DNA from 2 places in the Xanthomonas sp. NCPPB 3005 genome. Region 2 is predicted to be linked to the other one. Evidence: riboswitches for the same ligand, from Rfam matches in the RefSeq annotation. Region 2 holds a riboswitch; the other holds the start of a gene.
What was found. Region 2 has a riboswitch for cobalamin ahead of AB8810_RS22550 (ribonucleoside-diphosphate reductase subunit alpha). Riboswitches for the same ligand answer to the same signal wherever they lie in the genome.
Positions count from the first base shown of each region.

Region 1: another riboswitch for cobalamin. It lies ahead of btuB (TonB-dependent vitamin B12 receptor); the one in region 2 lies ahead of AB8810_RS22550 (ribonucleoside-diphosphate reductase subunit alpha).

Region 1 is NZ_CP166096.2:4,631,936-4,646,763, reverse strand. Features, by position in the region: gene gph (phosphoglycolate phosphatase) at 1-397, shown strand, start outside; gene AB8810_RS20075 (MBL fold metallo-hydrolase) at 554-1,393, opposite strand; gene AB8810_RS20070 (hypothetical protein) at 1,415-1,741, opposite strand; gene AB8810_RS20065 (sugar ABC transporter) at 1,750-2,295, opposite strand; gene AB8810_RS20060 (LysR substrate-binding domain-containing protein) at 2,436-3,335, shown strand; gene btuB (TonB-dependent vitamin B12 receptor) at 3,535-5,406, opposite strand; cobalamin riboswitch at 5,516-5,733, opposite strand; gene AB8810_RS20050 (TfoX/Sxy family protein) at 5,760-6,176, opposite strand; gene AB8810_RS20045 (GAF domain-containing protein) at 6,184-6,666, opposite strand; gene bioD (dethiobiotin synthase) at 6,855-7,550, shown strand; gene AB8810_RS20035 (phasin family protein) at 7,835-8,206, opposite strand; gene queD (6-carboxytetrahydropterin synthase QueD) at 8,489-8,848, opposite strand; gene AB8810_RS20025 (DEAD/DEAH box helicase) at 8,980-10,338, opposite strand; gene AB8810_RS20020 (fumarylacetoacetate hydrolase family protein) at 10,714-11,703, shown strand; gene maiA (maleylacetoacetate isomerase) at 11,792-12,451, shown strand; gene AB8810_RS20010 (PilT/PilU family type 4a pilus ATPase) at 12,553-13,701, opposite strand; gene AB8810_RS20005 (DUF4398 domain-containing protein) at 13,801-14,193, shown strand; gene AB8810_RS20000 (OmpA family protein) at 14,190-14,828, shown strand, end outside.
Region 2 is NZ_CP166096.2:5,197,042-5,211,869, forward strand. Features, by position in the region: gene AB8810_RS22525 (LysR family transcriptional regulator) at 1-79, shown strand, start outside; gene AB8810_RS22530 (VOC family protein) at 194-865, opposite strand; gene AB8810_RS22535 (thioredoxin family protein) at 1,053-1,385, opposite strand; gene AB8810_RS22540 (flavodoxin) at 1,476-2,039, opposite strand; gene AB8810_RS22545 (ribonucleotide-diphosphate reductase subunit beta) at 2,134-3,174, opposite strand; gene AB8810_RS22550 (ribonucleoside-diphosphate reductase subunit alpha) at 3,301-5,718, opposite strand; cobalamin riboswitch at 5,898-6,120, opposite strand; gene AB8810_RS22555 (sterol desaturase family protein) at 6,321-7,178, opposite strand; gene AB8810_RS22560 (hypothetical protein) at 7,186-7,482, opposite strand; gene AB8810_RS22565 (hypothetical protein) at 7,599-8,126, opposite strand; gene ompR (two-component system response regulator OmpR) at 8,319-9,041, shown strand; gene AB8810_RS22575 (ATP-binding protein) at 9,038-10,312, shown strand; gene AB8810_RS22580 (alpha/beta hydrolase) at 10,490-11,398, shown strand; gene AB8810_RS22585 (NAD-dependent deacylase) at 11,432-12,202, opposite strand; gene AB8810_RS22590 (hypothetical protein) at 12,404-12,706, shown strand; partial or broken gene AB8810_RS22595 (methylcrotonoyl-CoA carboxylase) at 13,095-13,325, opposite strand; gene AB8810_RS22600 (organic hydroperoxide resistance protein) at 13,422-13,853, opposite strand; gene AB8810_RS22605 (MarR family winged helix-turn-helix transcriptional regulator) at 13,965-14,432, opposite strand; gene zapE (cell division protein ZapE) at 14,781-14,828, opposite strand, start outside.

The sequences.
Region 1 (14,828 bases), 570 kb from region 2:
CAGCCCGCGCCTGTATCCGGGCGTGGCCGAGGCGCTGGCGCAGTTGCGCGCGCGCGGCGTCACGCTGGCGCTGTGCACCAACAAGCCCTCGGCGTTCGTGCAGCCGCTGCTGCGCCATCTCGGCGTGGCCGATGCGTTCGCCGCGGCGCTCGGCGGCGACAGCCTGCCCGAGCGCAAGCCCAGCCCGCTGCCGCTGCTGCACCTGGCGCAGCAGTTCGCGCAGCCGCCGGCGCACTGCCTGATGGTCGGCGATTCCGGCACCGACCTGCAGGCCGCGCACGCCGCCGGCATGCCGGCCGCACTGGTGCGCTACGGCTATCCGCGCGACCTGGACCTGGCCACGGCCGACGTGGTGTTGCTGATGGACGACATGCGCGAGCTGCTGGCACTGGGGTGATGCGGGCTGCCAATCGCGCTCAGGGGACCGTTTCGCCGCCTGCAACGTAACCGCAGCGGCGTGGCTGCATTGGCCGGCGCCGACCCCGCGGTCGTCGCCTCAGCCATCACGGCTCTGCCGCGACCTCCCGATCCGCAGATGGAGAAGACGCCGCTCTCATGCCGCGTAGGTCACAGCGTAGGCCGCGTTGGTTCGCTCGATGCGTGCGAAGCCGAGTTCGCCGAAGTGCATGCCGGCAATCAGGAGCCGCTCCGTGCTGACCAGATCCAACAGCCGCGACCGTGTCGCGCCTGCAAGCACCGGATCCTGGTCGAAGACGATCGATACCTCCGGATGCGGCACCTGGATCTGCGGGAAATGCACGATGTCGCCCCAGACCAGCAGGCTGCGATCGCCGGCGTCGAGCCGATAGCCCGTGTGCCCTGCTGTATGCCCTGGCAGCGGCAGGGCAGCGATGCCAGGCAACACCTCGCCTGCATCGAAGATGCGCAGCCGGTCGCGATAGCCGTCGAACACCTGGCGCGCAAGCAGGAAATTGCCGCGGGCGCGCGCGGCAGCGCGGCTCAGGTTGCCGTCGTCCTGCCAGAACGCGACCTCCCGCTGTTGCACGACGAGTTCGGCGTTCGGGAAGGCGACGTCTCCCGAGGCGTCGATCAGTCCCCCGACATGGTCGGGATGGGCGTGGGTCAGCAGGATCGCATCGATCTGTGCGGGGCGCAGGCCTGCCAGCGACAGGTTGTCCAGCAGCCGGCCGCCCCATTGCTTGAAGCCGCCGGCGCCGGCATCGATCAGGATCGTGCGGCCGCGACCACGCACCACGTAACAGTTGATATGGACTGCGCAAGCGTCCTCCACCCGCCCATCGGTCTGCAGTTGCAGGGCGTCGGCCGGGCCCACGTGCAAGAGCGCGTCCAGGCCGACGCTGAGATAGCCGTCGCTGATGGCGGTGATGGTGAAATCGCCGATCCGCTGGCTCGGAAAAACGTCCTTCGTCATCGCATTTCTCCGGATCGCCGATCAGTTGCGTGCATGGATGCAGTGCGCCGCGTAGCCGAAACAGCGGATGCGGGCCTGGCAGCCGGTCGCTCGCCGGATGGCGTCATCGAGCCCTTCCATGAACTGCGCCATGACCGTTGGCGTGCGCGTCGCGGCGAGCCGGTAGCGGACGTCCGCGAAGATGGGGTGGCCGCGACCATGCAGGACGGGGACGTAGATGACATGCACGTTCTCCACAGCGGCGAGAAGCAGGCCCGTGCAGAGGTCGGTGCATTGCTCGGTCAGGTCCGAGAGCGCCGTGTCCGGCGGCATCGTGCGCGCCGGCAGGAAGAGGGTGACGTTCGGCATCGGCGGTCCTAGCGCGCCACGTCGGAGGCGCTGCCGTGGCCGCTGGTCAATTGCGCGGTCATCGGCGCGTAGACGTGCACGTCCTCCGGCAGCCGATCCATCGCAGGCAGCCTGGTGCGGTCTAGCGTCGCCAGCCAGCGGCGCTCCGGACATTTCTCCAGTTCCACCGCATGCATGGCGCATGGAGTCAGTCCCAGCCCGATCAGCGGCTCGGCGCCGGTGGCACTCGACAACAGCACTTCGTGGCTGCCCACGGCGGGGGCCCGATCGAGGCCGGCGTAGAGGTTGCGATGCCAGTCGACGATGTGCTGTTGCCAGCGTGCGAAGTTGCCGCCGCCCTTCCGGCGATAGTCCTCGCCGGTCAGGATGTGCAGGCCATCGATCGCGTGCACTGCCAGATAGGTGGGGTAGCCGCGGCGCAAGGCCTTGAAGCGTTGCGAACTGTGGAAGCCCTCCACCGAGATGAGCGCCGGCAGCTTGTCCAGGCTGTAGAAGTCGTTCCATTCCGCTTCGCTGGCGGGATCGGCAAAGCTGCATTCCACCGTGTAGATCATTGCGTCGGCCTTGCCTTTCGTTGATGTCCGCTCATGGTAGGCCGGCGTTTTCAGCGCGAATATCGATATTCGATCACGCTTCAGTGACTCGATGTCATGGTGGACGGGTCGAATGCCGTATCACCGCGTTGGAGCCGTACATGCGCCGCAAGATTCCCAGCCACTCCGCGCTCATGGCATTCGAGGCGGCTGCCCGGCATGCCAGCTTCGCGCGTGCGGCCGAGGAACTTGCCTTGACCGAAGGCGCGATCAGCCGCCAGATCGGCCGGCTGGAAGATTTTCTGGGCGTCACCTTGTTCGCCCGGATCGGCAACCGGGTCAGGCTCTTGCCGAACGGCGAGCGCTATGCGGCACAGGTGCGCGAGACGCTCGACCGGCTGGAACGCGACAGCCAGTACCTGATGGGCCAGCGCAGCGACGGGGCCAGCCTCGACATCGCCGTGCTCCCGACCTTCGCCACACGCTGGCTCATTCCCCGCCTGAAACACTTCCAGACCCGGCACCCGAACATCACCGTGCATCTGGCCGAGCGCATGCAGCCTTTCGTCCTGGCCGGCAGCGGTTTCGATGCGGCCATCCATTTCGAGCACCCGGCCTGGACGGGGATGCGCACGCATCGGTTGTGGCAGGAGGTGCTGGTGCCGGTCTGCCATCCGGCGCTGCTCGCTGGAAAAGACGCCGCGACGGCGCTCGACGCGTTGCCACGCCTGCATCGCCGCCAGAACCCGGACGCCTGGCAGCGCTATGCGCAGGAAACCGGAATGGGGCTGACGCATCCGGCGATCGGCGCCCGCTACGATCTCCACGCGATGTCGATCGAGGCGGCGCTGGCCGGTCTCGGTGTCGCGCTGGTACCACGCCTCTATGTCGCGGCCGAGCTGGCCGCCGGGCGGCTCGTTGCGCCATGGCCCGACGGCACGTCGATCTCCAAGACCTTCTGTCTTGTGCTGCCGGAACCGATCCGGTTGAACGATGCGCCAATCCAGATGCTGGCGGACTGGCTCATCGAGGAAGCGCGGACGTCGTCCCCCATGCCCTGAAGGCGGTGCCTGGGCCATGCCGCGCGACGCACGGCGAAGCCTATGGCGCGGCGTCAGACGCGACGGATGTTGCCAGCGGCGCCGGTGGCGCCCGATCGCCGAACCCGCGTTGGGCGAGACACGTCGCGTCGCGCGCGCATGCCTGCGATGAATGCATGCGCAGCGGGCCACGCCGTCCGGCGTAGCCCGCTGCGGGGGCTCAGCGCGCCGCCGGCGCGTAGCGCAGGGTCAGCGCGTACTCGCGGCCCGGCTGGTTGTACCAGCTGATGGTCTGGTAGTCGCGATCGAACACGTTGCTGGCCTTGGCCTGCAGCGTCCAGTCCGCCGCGAACGCGTATTCCACGCGCAGGTCCAGCGTGCCGTAGCCGGCCAGGCGCACGCTGTTGGCCGCGTCGTCGTAGCGGTGGCCGCTGCCGAACGCGGTGACGCCGAGCTTGACCGGGCCGAAGCCGCGGTCCACGTCCAGCCGCGCGGTGTCCTGCGCGCGCCGCGCCAGCCAGTTGTCGCGGTTGGCGCCGTCGCTGCGGTTGCGCGGATCGGTGTGGCTGAGCTGCGCCGACAGTTCCCAGCCGGCCAGCGTCGCGTAGCCGGTCAGCTCGGCGCCGCGGATCCGCGCCTTGTCCACGTTGACCGGCAGGAAGGTGGCGGCATCGTAGGAGATCAGGTCGTCGACCCGGGTCTCGTAGACGTTGAACGTCCAGTTCCAGCTGTCGGCGTACTGCGCCACGCCCAGGTTGCCGCTCTTGGACTTCTCCGGCTTCAGTTCCGGATTGCCGGAAAACGGGTAGTACAGGTCGTTGAAGGTCGGCGCCTTGAAGCCGGTGCCGAGGCTGGCGGTGAGCTTGAAGCCGCCGTCCAGCGCCAGGCCCCAGCCGAGGCTGCCGGTGGTGTGCTGGCCGAACTGCTCGTTGTCGTCGCTGCGCACGCTGGCCTGCACCTGCTGCGCGCCGAAGCGGCCCTGGTACTCGGCGAACACGCCGGTGTTGTCGCGCTGGTCCACGTCGAAGGCGGTGGTGCCGGTGACTTCCTCGCGCTGCCAGTCGGCGCCGGCGCTGAGCAGATGGCCTTCGGCCAGGCCGAAGTCGCCCTGCAGCGAGGCGGTGTCGCGGCGGCTGTCGAAGGTGCTGACGAAGCTGCGCGTGTCGCTGCCGGCGGCGTGGTAGTAGCTGTCGGCCTGGTCGGTGTTGCGGCCGAGCTGCGCGGCCAGGTGCACGCGCTCGGACGGGGTCCAGTCGAGCTTGCCGCCGAACACCTGCTGGGTGTTGTCGGCCTCGTTGCCGGCGAACAGCGCATCGCCGTCGTACTCGTTGCGGCTGTCGATGTTCAGCGCCTGGCCTTCGATGCGCAGCGTGTCGCTCAGCGCATAGCCGCCGCGCGCGCTGAGCGAGGTGTTGCGGTAGCCGTCGCGGTCCGGCTCGTCGACGTAGCAGCCGGCGAACAGGGTGGCCGAGCCGTTGCAGGCATTGATGCCGTCGGTCTTCTGGTAGCCGCCCTGCACCGACAGCCAGCCGCGCTCGCCGCGGTTGCTGAAGCCGGCGCTGGCCTCGCGCAGGCCGTTGCTGCCGGCGCCCAGGCTCAGGTTCTGCTGCAGGCCCTGGCCGCCGCGGCGGGTGAAGATCTGGATCACGCCGCCGATCGCATCGGAGCCGTACAGACTCGAGCGCGGGCCGCGCACGATCTCGATGCGGTCGATCTGGCTCAGCGGCAGGTCCTGGAACGCGGCCAGGCCGGCGCTGGCCGAGCCGATGCGCACGCCGTCCACCAGCACCAGCATGTGATCCGATTCGCTGCCGCGCAGGCTCAGCGTGGTCAGCTTGCCCAGCCCGCCCTGGTTGGAGACGCCGATGCCGGCGCGGCCCTGCAGCAGCTGCGCCAGCGACGTGGCCTGGCTGCGCTCGATCTCGGCGCGGTCGATCACCTGCGCCGGGACCACGCTGTCCTCGACCGAGATCTGGGTGCGGGTGGCGGTGACCAGGACCTGGTCCAGGTCGGTGGCGGCATCGGCGGCGAGCGCCAGCGAGGGCAGGGACAGGGCGGACGCGATCGCGACCGAAAGCAGGCGGAACGACATGGGGCAACTCCGGCGCGCGGACGCGCTGTGACGGCGAAGGAGTCGCGAACGGAAGGTGCAAGCGGACGGCGCCAGACGCGGCGCGGCACGCCGCGACGCCCTCCGCATCGCAACCAGTGAACTGCAAGGCCGGTCTCCGGGCTGGCGATCTGGGAGTCGGACTCCCGGCTGCGACGCCTTCCCATGCCCGAGGCACAGTGGCGCAAGTCGTCAGCGCGGATCGCTTACCGTTGCGGGGGCAGCGCCGGCCTTGTCGCAAGACGCACCGGCTTCCCGTTTCAACCTGCAGGCCGGAGCCGGCAGGTCACCTTGAAGCGGCGCGATTGTACGCGATCGCCGCTGTTGCGCGCGGATCAGCCGTCGTCGCGCTCGCTGGCGTGGCCGTCGTCGCGTTCGTGGTCGTCGGATGCGTCGTACGCGTCCTGCGCATAGGGCGTGTCGCTGCGGTCGCCGTCGCGGTCGAAATGGGTGGTCGCCACCGGTCCGGCCACCGGCAGGCCGCGCTGCGCCGGCAACTGCGCCGCCGCGGCGTCCAGCTCGCCGAGCAGTTGCGCGCGCCGCGCCTCGGGCAGTTCCTGCCAATGGCAGCCGGTCAGCGCCCCTTCCAGCGAATACAGCAGGTTGAGGCTGGGCTTGAAGCCGGCGCGCTTGACCTTCAGGAACGCGCCGACCGCGCCGGCCGCGGCCAGGTCCTGCTGCGTGCGCAGGCCGACCTGGCGCAGCCAGGCCGCGCTCTTGGGGCCGATGTTGCGCAGTTTTTCGGTGCTCATCGCCGGCTCATCGCAGTGCGTCGACGAAGACCTGCGCGATCGCTTCCAGGCCGTGCTGGTCGTCGGCATCGAAGCGCGCCAGGTCCGGGCTGTCCAGGTCGAACACGCCGATCAGCTCGCCAGCGCGCAGCAGCGGCACCACCAGTTCCGAGCGCGATGCCGCATCGCAGGCGATATGCCCGGGAAAGGCCTCGACGTCGTCGATGCGCTGGGTCTGGCCGGTGCTGGCGGCGGCGCCGCACACGCCCTTGTGCAGCGGGATGCGCACGCAGGCGGGCAGGCCCTGGAACGGCCCGACCACCAGTTCCTTGCCGTCGTACAGGTAGAAACCGACCCAGTTCAGCCGCGGCAACGCGTGGTACACCAGCGCCGCCAGGTTGGCGGCATTGGCGATGCGGTCGGGCTCGCCGCTGACCAGGGAACGGGCCTGGGCGAGCAGTTGGGCGTACTGTTCCGGCTTGCTGCCGGTGAGCGAAGAGGAAGCGAACATCGCGCGAGTCTAGCAGCGGCCGATGGCGGCCTGTGCGCCGGCGCCTGTCGAGGCGCGAGGCAGAGCGGTAGCCCGAGGCGCCAGTCCCGGGCGCACCGGCGAAAGGCCGGGCAGCGCTGACGCGGCGCGGCGCGCCGGCTATCCTGCGCGCCCGCGCCGCATGCGCCGACCTCGAGGATCCTGCCACGATGCGCTTCCCCGCCTTCTACGTCACCGGCACCGATACCGGCATCGGCAAGACCGTCGCCAGCACCGCACTGCTGCACGCGTTGCGCGCGCGCGGGCAGACGGCGGTGGGCATGAAGCCGGTCGCCAGCGGCTGCGAGCGCAGCGCGGACGGCTGGCGCAACGAGGATGCGCTGGCGCTGCAGGCGGCGAGCATGCCGCGCCCGGACTATGCCGACCTCAACCCCTACGCCTTGCCGCTGCCGCTGGCGCCGGAACTGGCCGCCGCCGATGCCGGGGTGTGCGTGGAAATGGGGCCGATCGCCGACGCCTTCGCGCGGTTGCGTGCGCAAGCCGACGTGGTGGTGGTGGAAGGCGTCGGCGGCTGGGCGGCGCCGCTGTCGGCGACCCTGGAGCAGGCCGATCTGGCGCGCGCGCTGGCGCTGCCGGTGGTGCTGGTGGTCGGCCTGCGCCTGGGATGCCTCAACCACGCCCGGCTCACGGCCGCGGCGATCGCCGCCGACGGCCTGCGCTGCATCGGCTGGATCGGCAACGAGATCGATCCGGCGATGGAACGCATCGACGCCAACATGCGCATGCTGCAGGAGCGGCTGCCGATACCGTGCTGGGGACGCTTGCCGTATCGGCCGCATCCGGACCCGGCGGCGCTGGCGGCGTCGCTGCGCCCATGGCAGGGCGTGCAGATGGCGCAGGACTGAGCCCGCGCCTGGCCGGAAGCGCACGCAGCGCACTAGCCGCTTTCGCGAGGAAAGGACTGTTGTGAAGGAGGGGCTTTCAGCCCGGATGCCGGACTGGAAAACTTCGGCCCTAGGCCCTGGCAGGCAGCGCAGGAACGCCCGCACTTGCGAATCCCAAATCCCGAATCCCAAATCCCGGCCATAAAAAAGACCCGGTAGAGGGAGGGATCTACCGGGTCTTGGCTGCGCGGGGGGAGGGACCCGCGCGTACCACTGGTCAGTCGTGCGGCTGCGCCGCAGTGGACTTATTTGGTCTTGGCCTTCGGTGCGGCCTGGTCGCTGGCCGCCTCGAACTGGCTCTTGGCGAGCTGGCCGATGGCTTCGGAGGTCTTCAGGCCGAGGCCGAACACTTCCTGGTTGGCCGTGGCCAGCCGCTCGAAATTGTCGCGGGCGATCTGCAGGCCCTTCGGCCACAGCGACTGCACGCTGCCCAGGTCGCGCGCTTCGGTGAGCTCGCCGAGGAAGCCGGTGGTCGCGGCGACGTTCTTCTCGAAGGTCTTCAACTGCACGCCGAACACGCTCTCAGCGCTTTCCAACGCCAGGCGGTTGGCGCGCGAAGCGGCGGCGGCGAACTGCTGGGTGTAGCTGCTGAATTGATCGTTGAACTGAGCGGACATCATGCGACTCCAAGGGAATGCTGATTGCTGTTGCAGTGCAACATACGCGCATTCTGCTGCAATGCAACATTATTTTCTGAAGCCGCTCAGGTTTCGTTCAAACTGACTTTCAGATCAATGGGTTGGCGCCCGGTTGGCCAGCTCCGGCACGGCTCGTCCGCCCATCGGATAGCCACCGATTGCGCCCACCGGCCGCTCGGAGCGGACCGGCCACCCGACATCCGTCAGGTCCCGTCATAACCGCCCTTGCGAATCCCCAATCCCCAATCCCGACTCCCCGCCTCAAGCAGGACCGCGATACCGGCAACCAGAGGTGCAGGTCTCGTGGACCACCACCTCGCTCAGCAGCGGCAATGCCGGCTTGAGCCGTTCCCAGATCCAGATCGCCAGGCGTTCGCTGGTCGGGTTCTCCAGTCCCTCGATGTCGTTGAGGTAGTGGTGGTCGAGGCGGTCGTAGATCGGACGGAACGCGGCCTTGATGTCGCCGAAGTCCATGACCCAGCCGGTGTCGGCGCCAGGTTCGCCGCTGACGTGCAGCTCGATCCGGAACGAATGCCCGTGCAGCCGTGCGCACTTGTGGCCGGGCGGGACGTTGGGCAGGCGGTGCGCTGCCTCCAGGGTAAAACTCTTGAAGATATCCATGGCGTCATTGTAGGTGGCGGGGGAAGTGGCCGGCGGATCGCCGGCACTGCTGCGGTCTCGCGATGGTGGTGCGTCGCGAAAACACGAACGCCGCCCGGAGGCGGCGTTGGTGGTGCTGCGGTCGGCTGCGCTTAGCGCGCGGCGCTGGGCTGGCCGCCGCTGCGACGGCGCTCGCCCTGGCGGCGTGCGCCGCCCGGCTGGGCGCCGCCGGCCGGCTTGGCGCCGGCATGCGCGTGCGGGCGCGGCGCGTCGCCGTGCGGACGCCGTGCGTGGGTGCTCTTGCGCGGCGGACGCTGGCCGCCCGGACGCTCGTCGGCCGGATTGTTGTTGCCCCAACGGATCGGCGTGGACGGCTCGAAGCCCGGTACGTCGCGGATGTCCATCTCGCGCTTGAGCATGCGCGAGATCGCACGCAGCAGCTTGGCCTCGTCCTGCGCCACCAGCGACACCGCCTCGCCCTGCGAGCCGTTGCGGCCGGTGCGGCCGATCCGGTGCACGTAGTCCTCGGCGACCATCGGCAGGTCGTAGTTGATGACCTTCGGCAGCTGGTCGATGTCGATGCCGCGCGCGGCGATGTCGGTCGCCACCAGCACGGTGATGCGGCCGGCCTTGAAGTCGCTCAGCGCGCGCAGGCGCTGGCCCTGGCTCTTGTTGCCGTGGATCGCGGCGGTCTTCAGCCCGGACTTGTCCAGGAACATGGTCAGCTTGTCGGCGCCGTGCTTGGTGCGCGCGAACACCAGCGTCTGCATGCGCGAATCGGCGGCCAGCAGGTGCAGCAGCAGCTCGCGCTTGCGCGTGCCGTCGACCGGGTGCACGCGGTGGGTGATGGTGTCGGCGACGGTGTTGCTCGGCGTGGCCTGGATTTCCTGCGGGTTGTGCATGAACTCGCGGGCCAGCTGCTTGATGCCTTCCTCGAAGGTCGCCGAGAACAGCAGGGTCTGCCGGTTCTGCTTGGGCAGCTTGGCCAGGATGCGCTTGATCGAGGGCAGGAAGCCCATGTCGAGCATGCGGTCGGCTTCGTCCAGCACCAGGATCTCGATGCCCGACAGGTCCACGCTGCGGCGCTCGAGGTGATCGAGCAGGCGGCCCGGGCAGGCGATCAGCAGGTCCACGCCGCGACGCAGCGCGTCGAGCTGGTTGCCCATGCCGACGCCGCCGTAGATGGTGGTGCTGGGGATGCGCAGGTACTTGCTGTAGCCGCGCAGGCTGTCGTGCACCTGGGTGGCCAGCTCGCGGGTCGGGGTCAGGATCAGCGCGCGCGGCTTGCGTGCGCCATTGCCGACCGGCTGCGGCGAGGTGCCCAGGTGCTGCAGCAGCGGCAGGCCGAACGCGGCGGTCTTGCCGGTACCGGTCTGCGCGCCGGCCATCAGGTCGTGGCCGGCCAGCGCCAGCGGAATCGCCTGCAACTGGATCGGGGTGGGGGTTTCATAGCCCTGCTCGGCCAACGCACGCAGCAGGAAGGGCGCCAGGCCCAGGGATTCGAACGACATCGAGGAAAGCTCCGGATAACGCGCCGTCGCCGGGACATGCCCGGCGGGAAGACGCAAGTTGGGTGAGGCTCGGAGCGTTCCCGTGAACCGCGCTGCGAGAGGGTGGATCAACCCGGAGCAGACAGCGCTCGGGTTTGTCGGCACCACGAAAGGCGTCGGGCGGGGCGGGCGAGCGGATCGAAACGATCCTGGCCTCGCCGGCGATCCCTAAGGGAAACGGACGGCCGCATGCAGACCTGGCGAGTCTACGCTGAATTGGCGCGTTGCACAAAAGTCGCAGTGAACCATCCGACAGTCGGCAATTCCGTTTCAGTTGCAACCAATATGCGGTCTGGCCGTACAATCGCCCGATCAGCTCCCCAGCACTGGACGGACATGAAGCTAGGTTCCCTGAAGGAAGGCGGCCGCGACGGCACCCTGATCGTCGTTTCCCGCGATCTGACCCGCGCCGTGCGCGCCACCGGCATCGCCACGACCCTGCAGCGCGCGCTGGAGGACTGGAGCAATCTGGCGCCGCGCCTGAACGCGCTGTCCGAGTCGCTCAACGACGGCAGCGCCGACGGCCAGTTCGACCTGGACCTCGCCGCGCTGGCCGCGCCGTTGCCGCGCGCCTACGAATTCCTCGACGGCAGCGCCTACCTGCCGCACGTGGAGCGGGTGCGGCGCGCGCGCGGCGCCGAGGTGCCGGAGAGCTTCTACACCGATCCGCTGATGTACCAGGCGGTCAGCGCCGGTTTCTACGGCCCGCGCGATGCGGTCAAGGTGGTCAGCGAGGACTACGGCATCGACCTGGAGGCGGAGATCGTGGTGGTCACCGACGACGTGCCGATGGCGGTCGATGCGCAGCAGGCTGCGGCGCATATCCAGCTGGTGGGGCTGGTCAACGACGTGTCGCTGCGCAACCTGATCCCGGCCGAACTGGCCAAGGGGTTCGGCTTCGTGCAGTCCAAGCCGCGCTCGGCGCTGTCGCCGGTGTTCGTGACCCCGGACGAGCTGGGCGAGGCATGGCGCGACAACAAGCTGCATCTGCCGCTGTTGACCCACATCAACGGCGCCTGGTTCGGCGCGCCGGAAGCCGGCGAGGACATGCAGTTCGACTTCGCCCAGCTGGTCGCGCACGCGGCCAAGACGCGGCCGCTGGCGGCCGGCGCGGTGATCGGCTCGGGCACCATCGCCAACCAGGACACCACGCGCGGCGCCTCGTGCTTCGCCGAGCTGCGCGTAGTGGAAACGCTGCGCGACGGGCAGCCGAGCACGCCGTTCATGAAGTTCGGCGACGTGGTGCGGATCGAGATGCTGGACCGTGACGGAGTAAGCATCTTCGGCGCGATCGAACAGCGCATCGAGCCCGCCTCCCGGCCCTGAGCCGGCCAGTGGCGGCACCGAGACGACCGGCGGTGCCGCTGCTACTGTGTCCACCGGTATCGTGATCGTCCGGACGGGAGGGCAGAGCGTGGAAGAGGCGTTGCAGCTGTACACCTACTGGCGTTCCAGCGCCGCCTATCGCGTTCGCATCGGCCTCAATCTGAAGGGGCTGGCCTACCAGGCGTTGCCGGTGCACCTGCTGCGCGACGGCGGCCAGCAGCATTCGCCTGAGTACGCGCGGCTCAATCCGCAGGAACTGGTGCCCACGCTGTGCCACGACGGCCAGGCGATCCGCCAGTCGCTGGCGATCCTGGAATACCTGGACGAGCGCTGGCCGGAGCCGCCGCTGCTGCCCGACGCGGCGATCGACCGTGCCCGTGTGCGCGGGCTGGCGCAACTGATCGCCAGCGACGTGCATCCGCTCAACAACCTGCGCGTGACCCAGTTCTTCGAGAACGTCTGGAACGTACCGCAGTCCGAACGCGAAGAGTGGATGCTGCACTGGATCGTGCTGGGCTTCGATGCGCTGGAACAGTTGCTTGCCGAGTCGCCCGATACCGGCAGCTACTGCCACGGCGAGCAGCCCGGCATGGCCGATTGCTGCCTGGTGCCGCAGGTGTTCAACGCGCGCCGCTTCGGCGTGGACATGCAGGCGTATCCGACCATCGCCCGGATCGAGCAGGCCTGTCTGGCGCTGCCGGCGTTCGAAGCGGCGCGCCCGGAGCGGCAACCGGACGCGCAGGGCTGAGGCTGGCATCCTGCTTCTGTAGGAGCGGCTTCAGCCGCGACAGGGTCTTGCCGGATGCTGTGTGTCGCGGCTGAAGCCGCTCCTACAGGAGTGCGGCTGTCTCAACCGAAGCCGTGCGTGATCCGCGGCGAGCTGACGCCGCCGCTGTTGCCGGCGTCGTAGTCGGCGTAGGGATCGTGTTCCCCGCTGGAGCCTTCGGACAGGCGGAATTTCAGCGCCAGGCCGTCGCGCGAGTCGGCAGCGCGCAGCGCCTCCTCCTGCTCGATCTGGCCCTGCTTGACCATCCGGAACAGGCACTGGTCGAAGGTTTCCATGCCTTCCTCCAGCGATTCCTCCATCGCCGCCTTGATCTCGTGGACCTGGCCGCGGCGCAGCAGGTCGCGGATCATCGGCGTGTTCAGCAGCACCTCGGTGGCCGGGCGGCGGCGCTCGTTCTTGTCCTTGACCAGGCGCTGCGAGACCACCGCGCGCAGGTTCAGCGCCAGGTTCATCAGCACGTTCTTGTGCGCGCTCTCCGGGAAGAAGTTGAGGATGCGCTCGATGGTCTGGTCGGCGTTGTTGGAGTGCAGCGTGGCCAGGCACAGATGCCCGGTCTCGGCGAAGGCGATCGCCGCCTCCATCGTCGTCGCGTCCAGGATCTCGCCGATCAGGATCACGTCCGGCGCCTCGCGCATCGCGTTCTTCAGTGCGTTGTGGAAGGCGTGGGTGTCCAGGCCGACCTCGCGCTGGTTGACGATCGACATCTTGTGCTTGTGCAGGTATTCGATCGGATCCTCGATGGTGAGGATGTGCCCGGTGGTGGTGCTGTTGCGGTGGTCGATCATCGACGCCAGCGAGGTGGACTTGCCGGAGCCGGTGGAGCCGACCACCAGCACCAGCCCGCGCGGGGTCATGATCACGTCCTTCAGCACCTGCGGCAGGTGCAGTTCCTCGATGCTGGGGATCTTGCTGCGGATCGCGCGGATCACCATGCCGACCTCGCCGCGCTGCTTGAACACGTTGACCCGGAAGCGGCCGGCGTCCTGCAGCGCGATGGCCATGTTCAGCTCCAGCTCGCGCTCGAACTGCGGCACCTGGCCTTCGTCCATCAGCGAGTAGGCGATCTTCTTGACCATGCCCGGCGGCAGGCCGGTGGCGCCGAGCGGGTACAGCTTGCCTTCGATCTTGATATAGACCGGTGCTCCCGTGGTCAGGAACATGTCCGAGGCGTTCTTTTCGGTCATCAGCTTCAGGAAGTAGCCGATATCCATGCGCAATGGTTCCCCAACAATCCGCGGCCGCCCGTTGCAAGCGCGCCACAGGCTTCCGACAATGGCCGTGCTCGACGTCTCCGCCTACGGCCCCCCTTGATGAAAACTAGCTTCGCACAAATCCGTTGCCCGCAGTACGTGATGGCGTGCGCATTGGCGCTGTTTGCCACGCCCGCCGCCTTTGCCCAGGTCGCCTCGCCGGAGCTGCAGACCGCGCAGCAGGCGGTGCAGCGCGCGATCCAGGCCGACGCCGACCAATACGCCCCGGACCTGATCGCCACTGCCCGCCAGGGCCTGGAGCAGGCGCAACAGGCGGCGCTGGACCGCCGCCAACGCAAGATCGCACCGCAGCTGGCGCTGCGCGTGGCGGCCGATGCCGACCTGGCGCGGGTGCGCAGCGAGGAGGCGGTGGCGAATGCGCAACTCAAACAGCGCAAGGCCGAGGTGGCCGACCTGCAGCGCAGCTTGAACACCGGGGAGGCGCGTCCATGAGCCGCCGCCTGGGAATGGCCGGCCGCCTGGCCGCGCTGCTGTTGCTGGTCGCGCCGCTGGCCGCGTTCGCCGCCGACGATCCGGAGCTGGCGGTCCTGAACCAGCGCCTGGTCGCGCTGCAGGCCGATCCGCTGAGTGCCGACGTGGCCGCCTACGAGCGGCTGCAGGCGCAGCAGGCGGTCGCCGCGTTCGCCGCGGCCAAGCGCAAGGAGCAGGACGACGCGCGCTATCTCGCCGAGCGCCGCGTCGAGATCGCCGAGACCGCCGCGCGCGCCGCCCTGGCGCGGCGCCAGGTCGACCAGTTGGAGAAGACCCGCAGCGACTTGCTGGTCGAGGCCAGCCGGCGCGAAGCCGCGCGCGCGCGCCAGGAAGCCGAGCGGCTGCGGGTGCAGGCGCAGATCCAGGCCGAAGAGGCCGAAAGCCTGCGCCAGGCCGCCGAGGCCGAGCAGCTGGCGCGGCAGGATGCCGAGCAGGCGCTGACCAACGTGGCCGGGCAGCAGACCGCCAAGCTCAGCGCCGCGCAGCAGAAGTCGGCCAAGCTGGCGCGCGAGGAGGCCGAGCTGGTCGCCGGGGCCAAGCTGCCGGCGTCGCGTTTCGAGCCGCGCGGGGAGGTCTTCACCGTCACCGGCGGGGCG
Region 2 (14,828 bases):
GGCCACCGCACAGGCGCTGCCGGTGGTGCGCCATCTGTGGCAACTGGCGCAGGCGCATGCGGCGGGAAAGCGCGGGTAGCACCGCACCTTCCTGGGTCCCACATGTAGGAGCGGCTTCAGCCGCGACAGGCCTTCTCGGTAACGCCTGTCGCGGCTGAAGCCGCTCCTACAGGTGCAGCGTGGGCCGACGGGCTCACCGCGACACCACGTCCCATCCCGCCGCGTCGCGCAACACCTGTCCGCAGTGCACGCCTTCGACGACCACCCGCACGCCCTGCGCGAACGGCAGCTGGCGCTGCTCGGGGAACCAGCGCCGCTGCGCATCGACCACGATCAACAGGCCTTCGTGATCGCCGAGCGGCGCGAATACGTCGGATACCGGCATGAACGGCGGCAGTCCCATCCGCTCCTGCGCCGCGGCGGCAACCGCGGGCACCTGCGCGCTGGGCAATCCGATCTCGCTGATGCACAGCAGCTCGGCCGCGGAGAACGCGCCGTCGGCGACGGCGTGCGCCGGCAGCGGCTTGCGCGCGATCAACTCCAGCACCGCGCCGTCGGGTCCGGCGAAATACACCGACTGCGATTGCCACGCCGCGTCGAGCGCGAAGCGCGATTCGCCCAGCGGATCGCGCAGCAACGGCACGCGCTGGGACAGCCAGCCGCAGGCGGCGTCGAAGCGAGTCGAGGGGATGTTGAACGCCAGATGCACGCTGCCGACATCGGCGTTGGCGGCCACCAGATCGAGCAGGCTCCAGCCGATGCGCACCTGGGTGGTGGCCGCGACCGGGAGTTGCAGGACGTCGCGATAGAAAGCGGTACTTGCCGCAGGATCGCTGGCGGGCAGGCTCAGTCGGGTGATACGCATGGTGGCTCCTTGTGCGGGAGCCAGCATTGGACGACCTCAAGCATAGTTGAGGTCAAGTACGGCGCGTAGCGTGTGGGGTGTTCGCGCGGACGTGCTCCTGTAGGAGCGGCTTCAGCCGCGACAGGACCTCCGGGTAGAACCTGTCGCGGCTGAAGCCGCTCCTACAGGAGAGCCTTGCCGCGAGCGCTCAGCCCAGATGCGCGCGCACCGCTTCGTCGATCTTCGCCGGCGGCACGAAGCCCGGCACCCGCGCCACTTCCTCGCCCTGGCGGAACAGCATCAGCGTCGGCGTCTGGCGCAGGCCCTGGGCGCGGAAGAAGTCCTCGCCCACGTCCTCCATCTTCACCTTGAGCAAGGTCACGCCCTGCGCGCTGTCGCTCTCGGCGAAGCGCTCCAGCGACTTGTCGAGCATGCGGCAGCCGGGGCAGTTGTCCTTGTTGAAATCGGCCAGCACGCGCGGATGCGCGGCGATGGCGTCGGCGAACTGTTCGGCGGTGGCGACGGTGATGGTGGTGAACATGGTGCGGAACCTTGTCTGATGTCGGAGTATGCCTGGCGCGGGATGTCCCGACGCCGGCGATGCCAGCAAAACGAATGGACCAATGCGGCGTCAACCGCTGCCGTGCAGCGGCAACGCCGTCGAGGCGAACCCGGCCGCGCTGCCGAACGCGGGTTCGGCGGCGGTCGCCACGGGCGCGGCGCCGGCCGGCAGCGCACGCGCGGCGCGCAGCGCCAGCACCTGCGCGCACCAGGCGTCGATCGCGGCGTTGTCGCGGTCGCCGTGCGGCATCTGCTCGATCTCCAGCAACGGGTAGGCGCTGCCGAAGAAACGCGCGATGCGCTTGACCGCGCCGCAGTAGTACTCCAGCCCCCACTGCGTCTCGCCGGTGCCGAACGCGGCGACCTCCACATCCTTGCCGGCCGCCTCGACCAGTTCGGCGATGTAGCGCTTCATCTCCGCCGGGGTACGCCCGGCGTTGTCGCTCCAGCTGCCGAGCAGGTGCAGGTCGAAGTCCGCCGCGCGCGCGGCGTCGCCGAGCGCGCCGTGCAGGGTCTGCAGGTCGGTATGGATCCAGGTCACCTGATGCCCGGCCGCCTCGCACTGCGCATGCACGCGGCGGGCGACGTCGCGGGTGTTGCCGCTGAGCGAAGCGTAGGCGAGCAGGATGTTCATGAGGCGGGGATTGGGGATTGGGGATTCGGGATTCGTCAGAGCACGGGGATTTGCTGTTGCCAATCCCCAATCACGAATCCCCAATCCCGGCCCCTCACAGATCGTCGAAGCCGTTGTCCGAGTTGGTCTTCTTGTAGCTGGCGTTGCGCATCTCGAAGAAGTCGGTCTTGGTCTCGGTGAAGTTATCCGCGTAGGCCTTGATCCACGGCATCACGTTGTCGCTGGCGTCGGTGTACAGCTTCTCGATGCCGAGCATGCCGGACATCTTGTTGGCGCGGTACTTCACGTACTGGATCATCTCGTCCACGTCGATGCCCTCGATGCCGTCCAGCACTTCGGCGGACCACTCGGTCTCCAGTCGGATCGCGTGCTCGAACGCCTGGTGCACGTAGTCGGTCAGCTCGTTGGTCTGCAGCTCGGCGTTCTCGCCGATGATGGCGCGGATCAGCTCGCTGATGAACTTGGTGTGCGCCAGCTCGTCGCGGTTGATGAAGCTGATGATCTTGCCAGTGCCGGTCATGCGGTTCTGCCGCACCAGGTTGTAGAAATACGCGAAGCCGGAATAGAAGTTGATGCCTTCCAGGATCGAGGACTGGATCAGCGAACGCAGCAGGGTCTCTGCGGTCTTCTCGCGCATGAAGTCGTCGTAGGCCTGCATGATCGGCTGGTTGCGCGCGATGATGGTCGGGTGCGTCCGCGCGATCTCGAACACGCGGTTCTGGTCGGCCAGCCCGGCGATGGAGGCCAGCACGTAGGAATAGCTCTCGTTGTGGATCACTTCCTGCTGGCCGATGATCGCCGCGTTGGCGTGCGCGGCCGGGTCGGTGATGTATTCGGCGACGTTGTAGATGAAGCGCGTCTGCGGCGAATCCAGCGTGGCCAGCAGGCCGATGATCGAGTCGTAGGCGTTCTTCTCGCGCGCCGACAGTTCGCCGTACTGCTTGGCGTCGCCCTTCATGTCCACCTCGTCGGGGATCCAGAAGTTGGTCGACAGCTCCTTGTACGCGCGATAGAACGACGGATACGGGATGTCGTTCCAGTTGAGGATGCCGCTGGTGGTGCCGTTGATGATCCCGGTGGAACGGTTGGGATGCATCGGTTCGAGGATTTTGATGCGGTCGAGCGCGATGGCCATGGGTCGGATTCGGTAGTGGGGTGAAGCGCGCCGGCAGGCGGCGCGGCGATGCGGGAGCGGCGCACCACGCGCATGGCGTTCCCAGTGGGAAGCCATGCGCGCGCAGGCGCCGCTACGGGGTGGCGATCAGCTCGAGCACCACTCGCATTCGCTGATGTCGATGTCGTTGGAGCGCACGTAGTAGGTGGTCTTCAGGCCTTCCTTCCACGCGGTCATGTGCAGGTCGAGCAGGGTGCTGGCGCGAATGGTGCTGGGCACGTAGAAGTTGAAGCTGATCGACTGGTCGACATGGCGCTGGCGGCGCGCGTTCTGGCGCACGCTGGCGAACTGGTCGACCCGGTAGGCGCCCTTCTCGTAGTACGGATAGGTGTCCACGGTCAGGCCCGGCGCCACCACCGGACGGCGGAAGTCCTTCTTCTCTTCGTAGTAGAACGCGCTGTAGATCGGGTCGATCGAGGCGGTGGAGCCGGCGATCTGCGCGGTGCTCATGTTCGGCGCCACCGCGATCATCCAGGCGTTGCGCACGCCGTTGATGCTGACCTGCGCGGCCAGTTCCTGCCACTCGGCGCTGTCGTAGCCGCGCTTGCTGAAGTACTCGCCGTTCTGCCAGTCGCTGCCCTTGAACACCTTGTACGCGCCCTTCTCCTTGGCCAGCGCCAGGCTCGCCTGGATGGTCAGGTAGTTGATGCGTTCGTACAGCTCATCGCAGTAGTCCTCGGCCTGCCTGGAGTTCCACTCGATGCCCTTCTGCGCCAGCAGATGGTGCCAGCCGAAGGTGCCCAGGCCGATCGCGCGGTACTTCTGGTTGGTGATCGTGGCCTGCGGCACCGGCAGGTCGTTGAGGTCGATCACGTTGTCGAGCATGCGCACCTGCACCCGGATCAGCCGCTCCAGCACGTCCGGCGACAGCAGGTCCGGCTGCGCGGTGACCGCGCGGCCCAGGTTCACCGAGGACAGGTTGCACACGACGAAGTCGCCGGCCTGCTTGGTGGTCACGATCTGGTCGCCGCTGATCATCTCCTGGATGACCCGTGTCGGGCTCATGTTCTGCAGGATCTCGGTGCACAGGTTGCTGGAATAGACCATGCCCTGGTGCTTGTTCGGGTTCATGCGATTGACTTCGTCGCGATAGAACATGAACGGGTTGCCGGTCTCCAGCTGGCTGACCATGATCCGCTTGAGCATGTCGATGGCCTTGACCACCTTGCGGCCGATGCGCTCGTCGGCGACCACTTCCTCGTAGCGGGCGCGGAAGCTGCCTTCGCCGCGCTTCTCGTCGAAGAAGTCCTGCAGGTACCAGCCCTTGACCTCCTTCACCTCGTGCGGGTCGAACAGGTACCACTCGCCGCGGCGCTCCACCGCTTCCATGAAGATGTCCGGCACGCACACCGCGGTGAACACGTCATGCGCGCGCAGGCGCTGGTCGCCATTGTTCAGGCGCAGGTCCAGGAACGCCTCGATGTCGCGGTGCCAGATGTCCAGGTACACGGCGATGGCGCCCTTGCGCTGGCCGAGCTGGTCCACCGACACGGCGGTGTTGTTGAGCTGCTTGATCCACGGCACCACGCCGCCGCTGGAGTTCTTGACCCCGCGGATCGCCGAGCCGGACGAACGCACGTAGCCCAGGTAGGCGCCGACGCCGCCGCCGTGCTTGGACACGCGCGCCACGTCGGTGTTGGAGTCGTAGATGCCCTGCAGGCTGTCGTCGACGGTGTCGATGAAGCAGCTCGACAGCTGTCCGCCGATCTTGCCGGCGTTGGCCAGGGTCGGCGTGGCCACGGTCATGTACAGGTTGGACAGCGCCCAGTAGGCCTCGCCGACCAGCTGCATGCGCCGCTCGCGCGGCTTCTCGTCCTGCATCAGGTACAGCGCGATGGTCAGCCAGCGCTCCTGCGGCAGTTCGTAGACCTTGCGCGAGTTGTCAGTGGCCAGGTAGCGCGTGGCCAGCAGGTACAGGCCGTTGTAGGCGAACAGCTTGTCGCGCTCCGGATCGATCATCCGGCCGGCTTCGGCCAGCTCGTCCTTGGAGTAGTTCTTGAGGATGTCGATCGAGTACACGCCGCGGTCGGCCAGGCTTTCCTGCAGGCCGACGTAGGAGCCGTACTTCTCGCCGGCATCGTAGAAACGGTTCTTGCTGGCGCGCTTGTACAGGCGGTGCAGGTACAGGCGCGCGGCGAAGTACTCCCACTCCGGCGTGGCGATGTCCACGCGCGACTCGGCCTCGCGGATCAGGTAGTCGACCATCTCGTCGGCCGACAGGCTTTCCTTCTTCTCGACGAAGGCGAACGCCTTGCGCTCGTAGTCGGCCACGTCCAGCTGCGGGAACTCGGCATGGATCCGGTCCAGGGTGCGCTGCAGGCGCGAGCGGTCGAAGGCCATGCGGCGGTTGCCGCCGTCCTTGACGATCCAGGTCACGGCGCGCTGGTCGTTGCTCGGCTCGCTGGCGGCCGCATCGGGCTGCGCGGCAGCGGCGGCGGCAGGCGTGGGGTCGACATCGGCGGTGTCGAGGGGGGCTGCGGCCGGCAGGCTGTGGGTCTGGCTCATGAAGGTCTCCAAGCGTGGTGCACCCGGCTGCCTGACCCTCGCAGGCAACGGTCCGACCGGATCAGCAGGGTGGAGACGCGGTGTCGCAGAGACCGCGACGGCGCAGGCGCGAGCCTGCGGGCGGTCAACGCTTCACCGACCATCTCCCCCCGGAGATTCAACGGTCGGCGCCGCGCTGTGTGCATCGCGCGGCTGTCGGCAGGTCTTCGGGCTTATGGGCGACGGCCGATGGCCGGTTCCTAGCCCGTCGCTTCCCAAGGCAGGGCGCCTCAGTGCGGGTGACGGGTTCGTTCCCAATTACCGCTGCGGGGCAGCGCCGGCCTGAGCGCTCGCGCGCCGCACCGGCTTCCCTTTTGATCCCGCAGCCTGGTGGCTGCTGGAACCGACCACCACAAGATAGTGGGGTCCCCGGGCGTCGTCAACGCTAAATGTAGTCACAAAACCGAAAACCCAAGCGGGGCAACCATTTGCCGTGGCGAGGCCGCACATCCCTGCAGCGGGGCGCCGGAGCGGGCGTGGAAACGGCCGTAGCGCCCATGCCGCAAGGGCCTCGGCGACCCCGTCGGCGGCTGGCCGGGCGCGGCCGGCCACGCCGATCTGCGCTAACTGCGCGGGGCGTCGGTCGGCGCGTCGGTCACCGCTGCCCCGGGCGGGCCGAACAGCACCCGCAGGCGCTGCCGCCAGCCGCGGGCGCGGCGCAGGTCGCGCAGCAGCGGCGGCCAGGCATGGAAGGCGATCGTCACCGGGTTGTGGCTGCGCAGCGGCGTCGTCAGCCCATAGCGTGGCGGCACCCCGGGCCGCTCGGCGCGGAAGCTGCCGAACAGCCGGTCGAACACGATCAGCACCCCGCCGTAGTTGCAGTCCAGGTATTCGGGATTGCTGGCGTGGTGCACGCGGTGGTGCGCCGGCGTGTTGAACACCCATTCGAGCGGCCGCGGCAGGCGTCCGATCAGCTCGGTATGCAGCCAGAACTGGTAGAACAGGTTCGCCGCCAGCGCGCCGAGCACGTAAGGCACCGGGAAGCCCAGCCACACCAACGGCGCGAAGCACACCGCCGCGCCGGTGAGCTTGCCGGTCCAGCCCAGCCGGTAGGCATTGGCCAGGGTGTACTGCTGGGGAGAGTGATGCACCGCGTGGTTGAGCCAGAACCAGCGCACCCGATGATCGGCGCGGTGCATCCAGTAGTAGCAAAACTCCTGGCCCACGAACAACGCCAGCCAGTGCCAGGGCCGGTCCATCGCGACCGTCGCCACCCGCAGCGGCCAGACCGCGTACAGCAGCGCGCCGACCGCACCGCCCTGCAGCAGCAGGCCCAGCGCGGCGCGGCCGAGCGCATCGCCGAGCGAGGCCCAGTAGGCCTTCCAGTCGTAGCGACGACCGCGCCTGCGCCAGACCCAGGCCTCCAGCGCGGCGACCGTGGCCAGCAACGGCAACACCAGCAGTGGCAACCAGAGGCGCATCGCCGGCTCAGGGTTCGCGCTGCTTGGCCTGTTGCATGGCCTGCATGGCCGCGCGCAGCTCGTCCGGCGACAACTGGCCGTCGCGGTTGCCGTCGAGCGCATCGAAGCGCTTGGCGATGCGCGGCAGCGACGCATCGGCCTCGCTGCGGCTGATCAGACCGTCGCCGTTGGCGTCGGCCGCCTTCAGCCGCTGCTGCAGCTGTTGTTTGTGTGCGGCGGTCGGCGCGGTTGGCGTGGTCTGGGCGGCGGCGGTGCCGGCCAACAGCAGGCTGCACAGCACTCCACAGGCAATGACAAGCTTCATGGCGATCCTCGGGAAACGGAAATAGAGGGGAAACAAAGGCGTTGCGGCGCAGGCTGCGCCGCAACGGGAGACGATGGGCGCCGCGGGCGTGCGGTCGCCGCGCCCGCGGCTCGTGGTCACGGGCGGCAGGCCACGACCTCGCCGGCAGCATTGGTGCAGGTGCCGGTGTGACTGACGCTGCCACCGGCCGCCGTGGTCGAGCCCTGGTAGCTGGCGCCGTTGGCGGCGGTGGCGCTGGTCTGGCGGCTGCCGGTGACGCTGCCGTCGGCGCTCTTGGCGACGCTGCCGCTGCTGCTGGCGCTGCCGCCGTTGGCGCCGCTGACGCTGGCGCTGCCCTGGCGGCCGGCGCTGCCGTCGGCGTTGCGGTAGAAGGCGCCCTGGCGCGTGGCCGAACCGCCGTTGACGCCGCTGGCGGTGCCACCGCTAGTGCCCGACGCGTTGCCCTGGCCGTCGGCCTGCCACTGGCGCGCCCGCGCCCGGCTGCCGCTGGCGCCGCTGGCGCTGGCATTCACCGCGGCACTGCGGGCACCGTCCACATGGCTGGCGGTGCGGGTGCGGGTGCGTTCGCGCGCCTGCGCGTCGGTCGCCGCCAGGGCGGTCAGACCGCCCACGGCCAGGGTGAGCAGCAAGATCGAACTGTGCATCAAGGTTTTCATCGTGTCCTCTCCGGATAGGCAGCGGGTGGCTGCGGTGGAGCCACGGTAGGCCGCCTGCGGGCACAAGGTGTTGCGGTGTGACCAGCGGATGTTTCTGCGGGCGGCGGCGGAAACATCCGCTTACAAAGTCCGCACGGCGGGCGTTGCCGGGCGACCGTGGCGCAACCGATAGTGGCGTCCATGAACGACGCCCCTGCCCGCCTGCTCCTGGTCGACGACGACGAACGCCTGCGCGAACTGCTGCGCCGCTATCTGGAAAGCCAGGACTTCTCGGTGAAGGCGGTGGCCGACGGCGCCCAGCTGCAGCACGCGCTTGCGCGCGGCCATTACGACCTGGTGGTGCTGGACCTGATGCTGCCCGGCGAGAGCGGCCTGGAGATCTGCCGGCGCCTGCGCGGCCAGGGCGACACCACGCCGATCGTGATGCTCACCGCCAAGGGCGACGAGGTCGACCGCATCGTCGGCCTGGAGATCGGCGCCGACGATTACCTGCCCAAACCGGTGAATCCGCGCGAGCTGCTGGCGCGGATCCGTGCGGTGCTGCGGCGCACGCGGCCGGCCGGCGCCGGCGCGCCGCAGCCGGACGGCGGCGAGATCGGCTTCGGCCGCTTCCGCCTGCACCTGGGCCGGCGCGAACTGAGCTGCGACGGGCAACCACTGAAGCTGACCACCGCCGAGTTCGCGGTGCTGTCGGTGCTGTTGCGGCATCCGCAGCAGCCGCTCAGCCGCGACCGCCTGATGAGCCTGGCGCACGGCCGCGAGCACGACGCCTTCGCGCGCAGCATCGACGTCACCGTGGCGCGGCTGCGCAAGCTGCTCGAGGACGACGCGCGCACGCCGCGGCTGATCCAGACCGTGTGGGGCATCGGCTACGTGTACGTGCCGCCGGAGATCGCGCCATGAGCCGCACCCGCCACGTCGGCGATGGCTGGCCGCGCAGCCTGTTCGGGCAACTGGCGCTGGTGATCGCGCTGGTGCTGGCCGGGGCCGGCCTGCTGGCGCTGCTGCTCGGCCGCGAACTGGCGCTGCGCCCGGCCGCGCAGCAACTGCTGCGGGCGATGGACGGCTTCGCCAACGTCGCCGAGGCGCTGCAGCGCTCGCCGTCGTCGGCGGCGCTGGAGCCGGCGCTGCGCGAGGCCGGGCTGCAGGTCCGGCACGCGCCGCCGCCGGTGGTCGACGCGCGCAGCGGGCCGCTGGCCGACGAATTGCAACGGCGCGCTGCGGACCAGCTCGGCCCGGGGCGCGAGCTGCGCCGCGGCCACGGCGACGGCGCGGTGTGGCTGAAGCTCGCCACGCCCGATCCGCTGTGGGTGTCGTTCGCCGGCGAGCGCCGCGGCCACGGCGTACGCCGCTTCTCGGTGGCGTTGCTGGCCGCCTGCGCGCTGCTGGTGTGGCTGGCGGCGGCCTATTTCGCGCGGCGCCTGGTGCTGCCGCTGCGGCAGCTGGCGCAGGCGGCACCGCATCTGGTGCGCGGCGACGGCGCCGTGCCGGTGGTCAGCGGCGGCCCGCGCGAAGTGAACGACCTGGCACGGGCCCTGACCGACGCCAGCGCCGACGTGCGCACCGCCGCGGCCGAACGCACGCTGATGCTGGCCGGCATCTCGCACGACGTGCGCACGCCGCTGACCCGCCTGCAGTACGCGCTGGCGCTGCTGCCGCAGGTGGAGCCGGAACTGCGCGAGGGGATGGAACGCGACATCGGCGAGATCGACGCGATCCTGGCGCAGTTCATCGCCTATGCGCGCGACGGCCGCGACGAGGCCAGCGCGCCGCTGGACCTGGTCGAACTGTGCCGGCATGCGCTGGGCGCGGCGCAGGCGGCCTGGGACGTCGACCTGCCGGCGCAGGCGCCGCTGTACGCCAAGCCGATGGCGCTGCAGCGCGCGCTCGGCAACCTGATCGGCAATGCCGAGCGCCACGGCGCCGCACCGTTCCAGTTGCGCCTGGCGCGCGACGGCGACGGCTGGCGGATCGAAGTGCGCGATCACGGCCCAGGGCTGGATCCGGCGCTGGCCGCAAACGCGCAGCAGCCGTTCGTGCATGGCGGCCACGGCGGCAGCGGATTGGGCCTGGCGATCGTCGAGCGCGTCGCCCGCCAGCACCATGGCGAACTGCGCCTGGACAACGCCGCGCCGCACGGATTGCGCGCCACGCTGCGGGTGCGCGAGGCATGAGCACCGGCACCGCGGCGACGGCGCAGGCAGCCATGCGCACCGCGGCAGCCGCTGCACCCGCGGACGCACGGCATCGCGTTCGCGCCGGAAACGGATCGCTGCCGCGCCCCCTCCCCCTCCCCCTCCCCCTCCCCCTTCCCTTCCCTTCCCCGCCGCCGCCCTCCAAGGACTCCGCCAATGACTTCGCTCGCCCGCACCCTGCTCGGCGTCTCGCTGCTGCTGACCGCGCTATCCGCGGCAACGCTGCAAGCGCAGGATGGCCGCCTGCGCGAACGGCTGCGCGCGCGGCTGGCGCAGTCGGCCGCCGCGCCGCGCGCGCCGCTGCCCGAGGGAGCGCGCGTGCTGCGCGATGTCGCCTACGGCGCCGATCCGGCGCAACGCTTCGATGTCTACCTGCCCGCCAATGCGCGCAACGCGCCGCTGATCGTGATGGTGCACGGCGGCGGCTGGGCCAACGGCGACAAGGACAATCCCGGGGTCGCCGCCAACAAGGTCGCGCACTGGCTGCCGCAGGGCTACGCGCTGGTGTCGGTGAACTATCGCCTGCTGCCGCAGGCCACGCCGCTGCAGCAGGCCGGCGATGTCGCCCTAGCGGTGGCCAAGGTGCAGGCGCTGGCCGCTGGCTGGGGCGCCGATGGAGCACGGATGGTGTTGATGGGGCACTCGGCCGGCGCGCACCTGGTGGCGCTGCTGGACCTGTCGCCGACGCTGCTGGCGCAGGCCGGCGCGCACGCGCCGCTGGCTACCGTGGCGCTGGACAGCGCCGCGATGGACGTGGAGCAGGTGATGCAGGCGCGGCACCTGCCGCTGTACGACCGCGCCTTCGGCAGCCAGCGCAGCGACTGGATCGCCGCCTCGCCGTATCACCAGATGGGCACCGCCGCGCCGCCGCTGCTGGCGGTGTGCTCCAGCCGCCGCGCCGATGCCTGCGCGCAGGCCCGGCACCTGGCCGACAAGGCGGCGGCGCGGCGGATCCGCGTCGAGGTGCTGCCGCAGGACCGCAGCCACGCCGAGATCAACCACGACCTGGGCCTGCCCTCGGCCTATACCGACGCGGTGGACGCGTTCCTGCGTAGGTTGCGCTGAGCGCTTGCGGGCGCGGATCGCCTGCGCCTGGCTTCAACCCGCCGGCCAGCGCTGCAACAACAGCGGCAAGGCCACTGCCGCGCTATCGCGCCAGTGCAGGTCGGCGCGTGCGGACAGCGCGCTAGGCTCGGGGTTGATCTCGACCACGTAGGCGCCGCGCTCCTTGGCGCGCAGCGGCAGCCCGGCCGCCGGATAGACCAGGCCGGAGCTGCCGATCACCAGCACCAGGTCGGCCGCATCGGCGGCGCTCTCGGCGCGCGCCCAGTCGGCGGCCGGCAGCGCCTCGCCGAACCACACCACGCCCGGACGCACCGCGCCGCCGCAGGCCGCGCACACCGGCGGGGTCAGACGCTGTGTCGGGGCCTGCACGTCGATCGGCGGCAGCAGGCCGTGCCAGGCCTGGCCGCAGTCGCCGCAGCGCAACGCCGACAGGCGCCCATGCACATGTGCGGCGACCTCGCTGCCGGCACGCTGGTGCAGGTCGTCCACGTTCTGGGTCGCCAGGGTGGTGCTCTTCCGTGCGGCCAGGCGCACCAGCGCGTGGTGTCCGGCATGCGGCTGCGCCTGGGCGACGATCGCCATGCGCCAGCGATACCAGCCCCAGACCAGCGCCGGGTCCGCCCGCCACGCTTCCTCGGTGGCCAGCTGCTGCGGATCGAAGCGCGCCCACAGGCTGTCGTCCTGGCCACGGAAGGTCGGCACGCCGCTTTCGGCGGACATGCCCGCACCGGTGAGGACCAGCAGGCGGCGCGCGCCCTGGATGAAGGCGGCAACGGTATCGGCGTTGTAGGCGGAGCTGAGCATGGCGCACACAAAGGTGATGGTCTTCGCACTATTGCATTGACCCAGTTCCACCTCAATCTGCAGCACAGCAATGCCGCCGCGGCTGTGGATGCGACACAAGTTTCGAGACGAAGGCGATGCGATCGCTGTCGCCATGACATACGACCCGCTGCCGTCGGTGCGGTCGTGTCGTCATCGTAATTGCGTGAGGCGTTGCTGTGGTTGCTGCTGTGGTTGTTGCTGTTGCTGTGGCTTTTGACCTACCGGTTCCCTTCCGAAGCGGCGGCCATGCCGGGGAAAAACCCCGAAGGGGCGGCGCACAAGGATGTGCGCCGTTCGCGGCAGGGGCAGGATGCCCCTTCCGCGAATCCCCGGTATGGACGCGGACCCGGAGCGCGCAGCGCGGAGGGCGCTAGGCAGGGCGCGCTTTCTTTTGGTTACTTTTCTTTGCGCGAGCAAAGAAAAGTGACTCGCCGCAAGGCGAAAGCCTTTGCCTTTGCCTTGGTTCTGGCATTGAGATTTTGAAGCTTGAAGCTTTGAAGCAAGAGCAAGAGCTTCCGCTGGCGCGGGTCACTTTTCTTTGCTTGTGCAAAGAAAAGTAACCAAAAGAAAGCACACCCCGCAGCGCGCCCTCCGCGCTGCGCGCTCCGGGTCCGCAGCCCCGACGGGCATTTTTCGATGGCACATCCATGTGCCAACGAAAAACGTCGCGCATCCTGCGCGCCGCCCTTCGGGTATTCGCCCGCCGGGTCTGCCGCGCTGAGGGGACCCGGTAGATCAAAAGCAAAGCAAAAGCGACAGCAACAGCAGAAGCGGAAGCGGAAGCAGAAACAACAGCCGAGCTGATAGACACGATCGATGGAACGGCCAGTGACCGCCGCGCATGCAACGCGGAGCTATCGCGCTCGCTCAGTTACGGAGTACTCCGAATCGGATCAGTTTCCGGCTCGTTCAACACCGCCGACAGCCCCAGTCCCAGCATCCCACCGCGTCTGCACCGCATCTCGCTGCTGTCACCACATAGCCGCGCGCTCGCGTGGCACGGATGGCCCTGCTGTTCGAATTGTTCGCGGATCGGCGTCTTGAAAGCCGTTTCGTTCTCGGCCGACCAACTGCCGGCCTTGCTCTCGATGCCGTCGCGGCGCGTACGGCATGGTGGCTCGGACCACTGCCGTATGGCAGACAGCAAAAAACCCCGCCGCGCAGTCGCGCGACGGGGTCTTCGGACCAGCCGCATCGATCAGTCGAGGACGACCAGATTCACGTCGATGTTGCCGCGGGTCGCGTTGGAGTACGGGCAGACCTGGTGCGCCTTGTCGACCAGCGCCTGCAGCTCCTCGCGCGGCATGCCCGGCACCGCGATGCGCAGTTCCACCGCGATGCCGAAGCCGCCCGGGATCTGGCCGATGCCGACGCTGCCTTCGATGCTGACCTCGCCCGGCAGCTTCTGCTTGTCCTGCGCCGCCACCGCCTTCATCGCGCCGATGAAGCAGGCCGAATAGCCGGCCGCGAACAGCTGCTCCGGATTGGTGCCGTCGCCGCCGGCGCCGCCCAACTCGCGCGGGGTGGACAGCTTCACGTCCAGCGCCTTGTCGGAAGACACGGCGCGGCCTTCGCGGCCGCCGGTCGCGGTGGCGTGGGCGGTGTAGAGGATCTTTTCGGGTGAGGCCATGGTGATTGCTCCTGGTGAGGCGCGTCGCGCCGGTTGATTGACAGCTATTTAATAGCACACTACTTAATTAACGGAACGTCATGGGCCCGTGTCGGCTCCGTGGCAACGGCGTCAGCCGCCGCCCAGGTTGCCGCGCAAGGTTTCCAGTTGCTGCTTGAGCTGGCGCAGGTCCTGCAGCGAGCACGCCGCCGCGCAGAACACCTGCTCGGGGACCGCGCCGGCCTTGTTGCGCAAGGCGCGGCCAGCCGCGGTCAGGCGCACCACGACCTGGCGTTCGTCGTCGGCCGAGCGTTCGCGCGTGACCAGGCCGCCGGCCTGCAGGCGCTTCAACAGCGGCGTCAGCGTGGCCGAATCCAGGAACAGCCGCTCGCCGATCGCCCCGACCGTGCGCGCGTCTTCTTCCCACAGCACCAGCATCACCAGGTACTGCGGATAGGTCAGGTCCAGCGCCTTCAGCAGACCGCGATAGAGCTTGTGCATCGCCAGGTTGGCCGAGTACAGCGCGAAGCACAGTTGCTGATCCAACTGCAGCGCCGCGTCGCGGCTGGGGATCTCGGCAGGGGTGCGCTTCTTCGGCATGGGCGCAATTTACATAGCGCGCTATTTAATTGCAAGCACTTTTTCAATCGGACAGGTCGGACATGCGCCGTTTGGTTCGTTGCGGCTGTCGGCCCAGGCAGGAATGCGACGTCTGCCGGCCGCATTGCTTCGTTCGTCGCGGCTGAAGCCGCTCCTACAGAAGCCGCGGCAGACTCACCGGGTGCACTGTAGGAGCGGCTTCAGCCGCGACGAACGCAAGCGGCAAGCGTTCCGTGTGCGCCACAGTTTCGCGGCCGAGGACCCGCGTCAACGTACGTGGGTTTCCAGGAGAAGGCCTGGCGAGAAAACGGCATGCCGCTCTCTCGCCGAGGCCATCGCCTCGCCCCCTCAGGCGCGGTGCGCGGTGGCCAGGTACTCGGCGCTCTGCATCTCGAT